3 regions of the Neobacillus sp. NPDC058068 genome follow, and region 3 is predicted to be linked to each of the others. Evidence: riboswitches for the same ligand, from Rfam matches in the RefSeq annotation. Region 3 holds a riboswitch; each other region holds the start of a gene.

Region 1 (3,144 bases), on a different contig from region 3:
ATGTCTTTAAACGATTTGTTGTTTGACACATTATCTAAATTAGCGTATCTCATTGTCATCCACTCACCTTGATTTTCTTTGGAAAACTATCATTAGGAAAAGTATAGCAAAATACCCAATCAATCATCAAAAATTTGTTAACAGGAGGAATGTTCATGAGGAGAAATCAGCTGCGATATGGAAAAATATTGGAAATTAATTGGGTTAAGGATGGTTTTTCATGAATGGATAACTATACAAATGATAATAGCGCCAGACGTTATTAAGCGGGCGTGCAGAACTCCATTTTTTAACAACTTTCCCCCGATTTGAATAAAAATAAACGAATGGAGAATGGGGTAATTCAGAGTTGTTAATTGGGGGGAAACACTTGAAAATCGAATACGGATATACCTTCGGATTACCAAAGGGCATTGTATGGAGGGAATTAAAGGATGAAAACATCCTTCGGAACTCGCTGCCGGGTTGTAAATCATTCATAGAAAAGGCAAAAGGATTTTACCAAGCCGAGCTCGAGATTAACATCGGCCCGATTGAAGATGTTTTTATATTTGAAATCTGGCGGAATATAGAAAAATCACCTTCTTACTATCGCTTGATCGTGAAAGGGAAAGGGAATCTTGGCGAGATTGATACTACAATTGATATCTTGATGGAAGAATCCCAGGGTACGACCAAATTAACCTTTAGTGCTGATGCTCAGGTAATGGGTGCACTTTCTTTGGCAGGAGAGCGCATTTTAGCGGCAGGGGCGAAAAAGAGTTTAGAAAGTTTTTTTCTAAAGATGGAAAAGGAAATAAAGAGGCGGCTTTATCAATTGAAAAGGGGCAGCAGATAAACGGTGCCTCTTCTCTGCAGTGGAGTGGGGGAGAGGTACCAGTTTTATAGTTAAGGAAAATAGATTTCTAATTTGTTAGTCCCGTCCTTCTTGAAGAATGTATCACGCACTCCCATTTTTATCCAAATAATTTGAAATCCATCGACAAATATCTACATAAATCTGCTATACTATAAGCAATAAACGAAGGAGGTGAAAATAGATGGAAAAAACACTCAAGTTGATATTGGACAAGCTTGATAGTCTGGACCAAAAAGTAAATCAAGTAATTAATACCGTAGCTGCCACGAATGTTAAGATTTCTGAAACAAACCAAAGAATAGATGCCCTTGAAACGAAGGTGGACACTGTCGTAGAAGATGTCAAAGAAATCAAAAGTTCTATGGCGACAAAATTTGACCTTGAATTTTATGATCGAAAAATTTCTGAACACTCCAGGGAAATTTACAAGTTAAAAAACAACTAAGTCTCTCCAAAAATAATCCACAAATATACCTATTTCCATATATTATATTCCCCGATTCTACTTTTATAAGATACGGGGTTTTTTGAATTCCATAAACCAAGTAGCCCGTTTTTATGAATTTGATAAACAGAGCCAGTCCCCCAACAAATTAACAGGTTAATTGACCGGGAGACTGAGTCCATTAAAAAGAATTTTTAAAATATTTAGTTTTCCTATTTACATTAAACCCATTGGCATGGTAGGATTAATTTCATTAATCATTCAATTCTTATCTAGAGTGGCTGAGGAACTGGTCCAATGAAGCCCGGCAACCTGCAAAGCAAGGTGCCAATTCCAGCAAAATGACCTTCATTTTGGGAGATAAGGTGTTAACTGTGGTAGTTCTAACGCCTTTCCTTGATGGGGAAGACGTTTTTTTTTGAAAGGAGACGGATCAAACTGAAGGCAGATGAAAAGGAAGAACTGATCGCACATATTGAGAAAATGATGGAGACCTTAAAATATGGCTCGATCACCTTAGTTGTTCAGGATGGAAAAATTGTCCAAATAGAGAAAAATGAAAAGGTTCGTCTTAAACCGAATAAGCATCGCTGACTAGACAAACTAGAGGCGGTCTTCACTTTATCAAAGTGGAAGACTGCCTTTTTTTGTGGAATTTCGGACGGAGCGAATATTTTTCAGACAGGAATAACTGATTCGTTTTTCGATAGATGAAACTCAATTTAGTTTTAGTGATAAAGGAGGCATTAAGTCATGACTGAAGTAATAACGTATCAAAACTGGCAGCAAATATCTGATACTTTCCCAATTGAGGATAAAACCAAGGGGGCCCTTTCTGTGCTGGAGTGGGCTTACCGGGCTTACCAATCCGAGGAAATTGTGTATGCGTCCAGTTTCGGGGCTGAAGCGATTGTTTTGATTGACCTCATCCAGCAAATTAAAGCGGATGCCCGGATTGTTTTTTTAGATACGGGACTGCATTTCCCAGAAACATATGAGGTCATAGACAAGATTGAAGCTCGATTCCCGTCGTTAAGGATAGAGCGAAAACAACCGAAGTTAAGTCTCGATGAACAAGCGGAACAATATGGTTCGGCGTTATGGAAGGGTGACCCTAACCAGTGCTGCATGATTCGCAAGGTTATTCCGTTAAGGGAAGCATTAACGGGAAAACAAGCGTGGATCTCGGGGCTTCGCAGGGAACAGTCACCGTCAAGAGCGAGCACTGAATTTCTTAATAAAGATGAAAAATTCAGGAACATCAAAATCTGTCCTTTGATTCACTGGACATGGGATGAGGTTTGGAGCTACATCAGGGGACACGAGCTCCCGTACAACACCCTGCATGACCATCAATATCCAAGCATTGGCTGTTTTCCTTGTACCCAACGGGCTGCAGCTGATGGGGACTCACGTGCGGGACGCTGGGTTGGAAGCGGCAAAACGGAGTGTGGCTTACACAGCAAATAGGGAGGGCTAAAGCTTTGCTTACAATTATTGCGATAACAATTGGGTTATTTTTTGCAATAAATATTGGTGCCAGTGGTGCGGCGGCTTCGATGGGAATCGCCTATGGAGCCGGTGTCGTGAAAAAACGGCTGGCCTTACTGCTGTGCAGTATCGCCGTGTTCCTTGGTGCTTGGCTTGGCGGCGGTGAAGTAGTCAAAACGATTGGCAGCGGGATTGTCCCATCTAGTACATTTACCGTGCCTGTAGCCTTAATCGTATTAGCATCAGCGGCATTATCATTGTTTTTGGCCAATATTTTTGGTATTCCACTTTCTACCAGTGAAGTGGCAGTTGGATCTGTCGTTGGTGCCGGGATTGTTTACCAATCTGT
Region 2 (3,144 bases), on a different contig from region 3:
TCCAACGATTTCTCCTGATTTAACGTGAAAATTCAAGTTTTTAATTTTTTCTCTATCAGAAAGTCCTTTCACTTCTAGGACGCTGTTTCCAATGGTCGTATTCCTTTCGGGAAACTGCTCCTCCAGCTTTTGACCAAGCATATGCTCAACCACTTTATTGGAAGTTGTGGCGGCAACCTGCTCTTTCACAACAAATTCACCATTTCGCATAACCGTCACTTCATCGCAGATTTCAAATATTTCCGGCAGGCGGTGTGAGATAAAAATAATCCCTACATCTTGTTTAACTAGTTCCCGAGTAATCCGAAAAAGTTCGCTCGTTTCGGTATGGCTCAATGGTGCAGTCGGCTCATCTAAAATAAGAAACTTGCACTTATTGGAAACTGCTCTAGCGATTAAAATCATTTGTTTTTCAGCAAGTGACAACTCGCTCACCAGCGTCTTCGTTGAAAGTCTAATATTCATACCGGACAAGATTTGCGCCGCTTTTTGATGAAGCTTATTCCATTTCATCCATTGTCGTTTTCCCATGTTATGAACAGTGTCCAGCAGCATAATATTTTCAGCCACGGTTAAATACGGAATAAGGGCCGTATCAACCTCCTGGTAAACAATTTGAATACCAGCATCCTGGGCATTTTTCGGGGAACGAATCTTCAGGTTTTGCCCATCCATCGATATCTCGCCGGTATAGTGGTCATAGGCTCCGGAGAGAACCTTCATTAACGTTGATTTCCCTGCACCATTCGCCCCAATCAATGCCTGAATTTTCCCCGTTTCCATCGAAAAATTAACCTGGTTTAACGCCTTTACGCCTGGAAATTCAATTGAGATGTTTTTCATTGCCAATGTTGAACTCGTCAAAATGCCACCCCCTATCAAAACGACACTCTCTTAATCGATTGAATAAGAGAGTGCCAGCTGGAATTATTTTTTATAATGCTTCTTTAACGTTTTCATCCACTCTTCTTCAAATGCCGTAGACTCACCCCAGCCTGGGATGATTTTTGAAAGATTAACCATGTTCACTGGATCCTTGGAGTCCTGCAGGTTTTTTTGAGAAACAAGTGATGCTTCTAAGTCATAGGTTTTTGGTGTTTCTTCGCCAGCCAGTTTTTTCGCAAGTATTCTCAAATCGACAGCGCCGATTAATTTAGGATCGACAGCCGCTGTATACTTCCAGGCACTGCCTTTTCTTTGGATATCCTGCAGGTCTGCATTGGAAACATCAATTCCAAAGATTTTCACTTCTTCACGGCCTGCTTCTTTAAGCGCACGTGCTGCACCAATCGCAAAAGCATCCCACGTAGCAAAGATAGCGTCAAGCTTGCCCTTAGGGTATTTGTTCAACATCGCCGCAACGGCATTTTGCGTTTGCACACTTGTATCCGCTGCTGCTACGCCAAAGCGTTCCACTTCTTTAAGCCCGGGGTTTTTCGCAAGCACATCCTGATAAACTTTGTTCCGACGGACCATTGGCGGGAAGCCGTCTACCCAAAGATAAGCAATATTGGCTTTACCCTTCGTATCCTTTACGAGCTGGTCAAGTGCTAAGGTCGCTAATGCTTCATCATCCTGAGACGTAAGCGTCACACCTTCAACATTCGCCAGGTTTGGATTCGAGTCAAATGCAACAACATGTTTTCCTTTTTCTACGATTTTCTTTACATCGTTTACTGTGGCATCGTCGTCACCGTGTGAAATGATAAATCCATCATAATTCTGATCTAATGCCTGATTGATGGCATCGTGGAATTTCGCTGTGTCCCCATTTGCGGTAAACACGTCTACTTTTATCCCTAATGCTTCTCCTTCTTCTTTTGCCCCGGCTAAGAATTGGGCTGTATGGTCGTCACCGCCAATTTTACGAATGACCTTGATTTTCAACTGATCCCCTTTGGAAAATGCCTCCGGTACCCCTTCAAGTGAAACCTTTTTATTGCCGCTTGCCTGTTTTGTTTCCCCGCCAGAAGCACAGCCAGTTAGTAATAGCGTTGCCGCCAATGCTGATACGAACGTACTTTTTAATAAATTCCTTTTCATTTTTAAAGCTCCTCCTTTTTGTTCTTACCAATACACCGTTACTCCTATTGGAAAAGTTTGTTTTTAGGTAAAATAAAAAACCTCTCCAGAAAAGAGAGGTTTCATCACAAATAGAAGGATTACTCCTCTCTTATCTTTCAAAACAAAAAATTGTTTTGCAGGATTTAGCACCAATTCCTTGTCGGAACGGTTGCTGGGCGTCATCGGGCCAGTCCCTCTGCCACTCTTGATAAGAGAACGTATTATTCATTTAAAGTATTAAACTTAATTTAAACTCCTATTAATAAGTTGTCAATAGTGTTTTGAATATTTCTACTTAAAAAATATTCAAAACACTTGCATGTAGGGGAAAATAAAGCAAAGTTTCAAAGTAAGACCTATCCCTTTATAATCATCAGAAACTTCGGTATGATAATATTTAGGGAACCGAAATAACTTTAGAAAGAAGTGTTTAATAGCGTGAACCAGCAGGAAAGTGCCAAACGTAATTTACTGATCATGTGGTTTGCCAACTTCTTTGTAGCCGGAAGTATGACGATGGTTATGCCGTTTATTTCGTTGTACATTGAGTCGTTTGGGGATTTTTCCGAAAAATATGTCCAGCATTGGTCAGGGTTAACGTTTGCGATTACATTTGTTTCCGCCTTCCTTTTTTCACCGATTTGGGGGAGAATTGGCGACCGCTATGGGAGGAAAAAAATTCTTATTTTTTCCGGATTAGGAATGGCATTCTCGATTTTTCTTATAGGATATGTCCATTCCGTTTGGCAGCTTTTTATGCTGCGATTTTTCATGGGATTCTTTTCGGGATTTATCCCGATGTCACAAGCTTTCATTTCCACACAAACACCGAAACAGATTGCTGGACGGGTCCTTGGTACATTGCAAACCGGCAGCATCACAGGTTCGTTGTTAGGGCCAATGTTAGGCGGAATATTGGCAGATTCCCTTGGCTATTCTACCACCTTTAAATGGACCTCCATTTCCATATTCATTTCTGCGCTACTTGTCATTGCCACAAAAGAATTCCTGCTTGAAGCCAAAAAGGGTGCCAAAACCCATTATTCAAGCAAGGAAGTATTGAAGCATATTACTCGCAAT
Region 3 (3,144 bases):
CAATACTCGGCAGGATAATATTATCAATCGCATCAATTGGATAGGCTGCCCTTGTGTTCTCGGTTAATGTTCCATCGTCATAATCAGGGATTCGCGATTCCTGATTGATAACAACATTTTCGAGGACGGTACCAAAGCGAATCGCATCGAAAATTTGCGGTTCTTTTTCACGGGAAAGATTGATGCATTTTGCGTAACAGCCGCCTTCAATGTTAAAGACGCCGTTTGATGACCAGCCGTGTTCATCATCACCAATCAGACGGCGGTTAGGATCAGCTGAAAGGGTGGTTTTTCCTGTTCCGGATAAACCGAAGAATAATGCTACATCTCCTTCAAGCCCGACATTCGCCGAACAGTGCATGGAAAAAATATTATTCTCCGGCAGCAAATAATTCATCACGGAAAAAATCGATTTCTTCATTTCACCTGCATATTCGGTCCCGCCGATTAAGACAATCCTGCGTTCAAATGATATGATAATAAATGTTTCGGAATTTGTGCCATCGACAGCGGGATCTGCCTTGAAATTTGGAGCCGAAATAACAGTAAATCCGGCATCGTGAGTCAGCAATTCATCCTCGGATGGGCGTATGAATAATTGATGCGCGAATAAATTATGCCAAGCATATTCATTTACGACTTGAATGGGCAGGCGGGATTTTTTATCGGCGCCGGCAAAGCCTTTAAACACAAAAAGTTCAGGTTGTTGTTTTAAGTATTCAAGAACCTTATGATAAAGACCTGTGAAAGCGTCTTCGGAAATCGGTTGGTTGGAAGGGCCCCAGGCAATTTTATCTTTCGAAGACTCCTCCATCACTATAAATTTATCTTGAGGTGAACGGCCTGTATATTTGCCGGTAGAAACACGAACTGCACCTGTGGCGGTTAATGTTCCTTCATTACGGCATAAGATTTTCTCGACTAATTGGGGAACGGATAATTGTACTTGAACATGATTTTCCTTTAACAGCTGCGTTAACTCATTAGGAATTTTTAGAGAATTCATTTAATGAAACCTTCCTTTTTTCATGGTTTTTGTATTAAATAGTATAACACATTGACGTCAATAGTCTACACTATTTAACAAAATCAAATTGCATTTTATACATTATTCATATTATTTATAATAAGTTTTAACATTCATTTAATTTTTGCATATGATTGAAAAAATAACGTTGTTTTTTCTAAAGTTTTTGCAGGAAGTTTCTTTAAAAATTCATTGACATTGCTCGATATTGTAGCGTATTATTCTATTTTGAACGGATACTCTCTTATCCCGAGCTGGTGGAGGGACAGGCCCAATGAAACCCAGCAACCTGCAATATGAAAAGTTGGCCGTTTACAGGTGCTTTTCAAGTGCAAAGGTGCTAATCTGACGCAAGGCTGCTGCCTTGAACGATAAGAGTGAAAGGCCCGGAACAACCTTTCCTCGACAGTGGTTAGGTTTTTTGTTTTGTATAAGTCCTTTTATGAAAAGAGTCCCTAATAAAAATCCTTTGTTTATTTAATACTAAGGCTGGGAGTACCGTATCAATTCACGAGGTCCAAGAAGTATTCCTGTAACCTTCATAAAACCTCGATGATCTCATAATATAGGAGGAATTCAGATGTCAACAAAACGTCGTTTGTTCACTTCTGAATCAGTAACTGAAGGTCATCCAGATAAGATCTGTGACCAAATTTCTGATTCCATTTTGGATGCTATTTTAGCAAAGGATGCTAATGCTCGTGTTGCGGCTGAAACTTCAGTGACAACTGGATTGGTTCTTGTTGCTGGTGAAATCACTACGTCTACTTATGTAGATATTCCAAAGATTGTTCGCGAAACCATTAAAGGTATTGGTTACGATCGTGCGAAATATGGTTTTGACTCCGAGACATGTGCTGTATTAACCTCAATTGGTGAACAGAGTCCTGACATTGCCATGGGTGTTGACCAGGCCCTTGAAGCACGTGAAGGCCTAATGTCAGATGAAGAAATCGAAGCAATTGGAGCGGGTGACCAAGGGTTAATGTTTGGGTTTGCTTGTAATGAAACGAAAGAGCTTATGCCACTTCCGATTTCGTTAGCACACAAGCTTGCTCGTAAATTAACAGAGGTGCGTAAAGATAAAGTTCTTGAGTACCTTCGTCCGGATGGAAAAACGCAAGTAACCGTTGAGTATGATGAAAATGACCAACCTGTGCGCATTGACACGATTGTTATCTCAACTCAACATAATCCTGAAGTAACATTAGAGCAAATTCAGCGCAACCTGAAAGAATACGTTATCAACCCGGTTGTTCCAAAAGAACTAATCGATGAAAACACAAAATATTTCATTAACCCGACAGGCCGTTTCGTTATCGGCGGACCACAAGGGGATGCTGGCTTAACTGGCCGTAAAATCATTGTTGATACGTATGGCGGCTATGCTCGCCATGGCGGCGGTGCCTTCTCTGGTAAGGATCCAACAAAGGTTGACCGTTCTGCAGCCTATGCAGCTCGTTACGTAGCGAAAAACATCGTTGCTGCAGGTCTTGCTGACAAAGTAGAAGTTCAACTTGCTTATGCCATTGGTGTCGCACGACCAGTTTCGATTTCGATTGATACGTTCGGAACTGGCAAAGTGAGCGAAGAGGTTTTAGTTGATTTAGTAAGCAAAAACTTCGACCTCCGCCCAGCCGGAATCATTAAAATGCTTGACCTTCGCCGTCCAATTTATCAACAAACAGCAGCATACGGTCATTTTGGCCGTACCGATGTTGAGCTTCCATGGGAGCTTACTGATAAAGCGGATACGTTACGTCAAGAAGCGAATCTATAATAAATTAGGGAGTTACATTTCGGATGTAACTCCCTAATTTATTTTTCGTCTAACAATTAGTGTAGTTGTCTTTAAAAATGAATAAAATGTTTAAGTAGGACTATAGAAGTAAAAAATGAAGGTACAGTAAATTTCCTAATGTTTTCAGTGCATTTTTCTAAAAAATAATGGTAGTATTAGATAGATGTTTTTTTAGGTGATGTTTTATTTTGAAATGGAGTAGGTGAGGTACATAATGTGTGGTTTTATCGGTTGTGTACACGACAAAACACAGAATTATAGTGATGAACAAAGACAACAATTTAAACATATGAACGATATCATTACTCATCGCGGA

The links. A riboswitch is a leader RNA that binds a small molecule or an ion and turns the genes downstream of it on or off. The one in region 3 is predicted to bind S-adenosylmethionine.
Region 1: it holds a riboswitch for S-adenosylmethionine, as region 3 does, so the genes downstream of both, ACFVSW_RS13045 (YezD family protein) here and metK (methionine adenosyltransferase) in region 3, are expected to answer to the same signal.
Region 2: it holds a riboswitch for S-adenosylmethionine, as region 3 does, so the genes downstream of both, ACFVSW_RS27265 (sugar ABC transporter substrate-binding protein) here and metK (methionine adenosyltransferase) in region 3, are expected to answer to the same signal.

The regions. Positions count from the first base shown of each region.
Region 1 is NZ_JBHVSI010000010.1:45,141-48,284, reverse strand. Features, by position in the region: gene ACFVSW_RS13060 (MBL fold metallo-hydrolase) at 1-59, opposite strand, end outside; gene ACFVSW_RS13055 (SRPBCC family protein) at 371-838, shown strand; gene ACFVSW_RS13050 (hypothetical protein) at 1,041-1,304, shown strand; SAM riboswitch class I at 1,570-1,671, shown strand; gene ACFVSW_RS13045 (YezD family protein) at 1,743-1,898, shown strand; gene ACFVSW_RS13040 (phosphoadenylyl-sulfate reductase) at 2,058-2,774, shown strand; gene ACFVSW_RS13035 (sulfate permease) at 2,789-3,144, shown strand, end outside.
Region 2 is NZ_JBHVSI010000040.1:8,012-11,155, forward strand. Features, by position in the region: gene ACFVSW_RS27260 (sugar ABC transporter ATP-binding protein) at 1-843, opposite strand, end outside; gene ACFVSW_RS27265 (sugar ABC transporter substrate-binding protein) at 928-2,043, opposite strand; SAM riboswitch class I at 2,171-2,279, opposite strand; gene ACFVSW_RS27270 (MFS transporter) at 2,542-3,144, shown strand, end outside.
Region 3 is NZ_JBHVSI010000017.1:52,761-55,904, forward strand. Features, by position in the region: gene pckA (phosphoenolpyruvate carboxykinase (ATP)) at 1-1,006, opposite strand, end outside; SAM riboswitch class I at 1,269-1,405, shown strand; gene metK (methionine adenosyltransferase) at 1,608-2,807, shown strand; gene asnB (asparagine synthase (glutamine-hydrolyzing)) at 3,043-3,144, shown strand, end outside.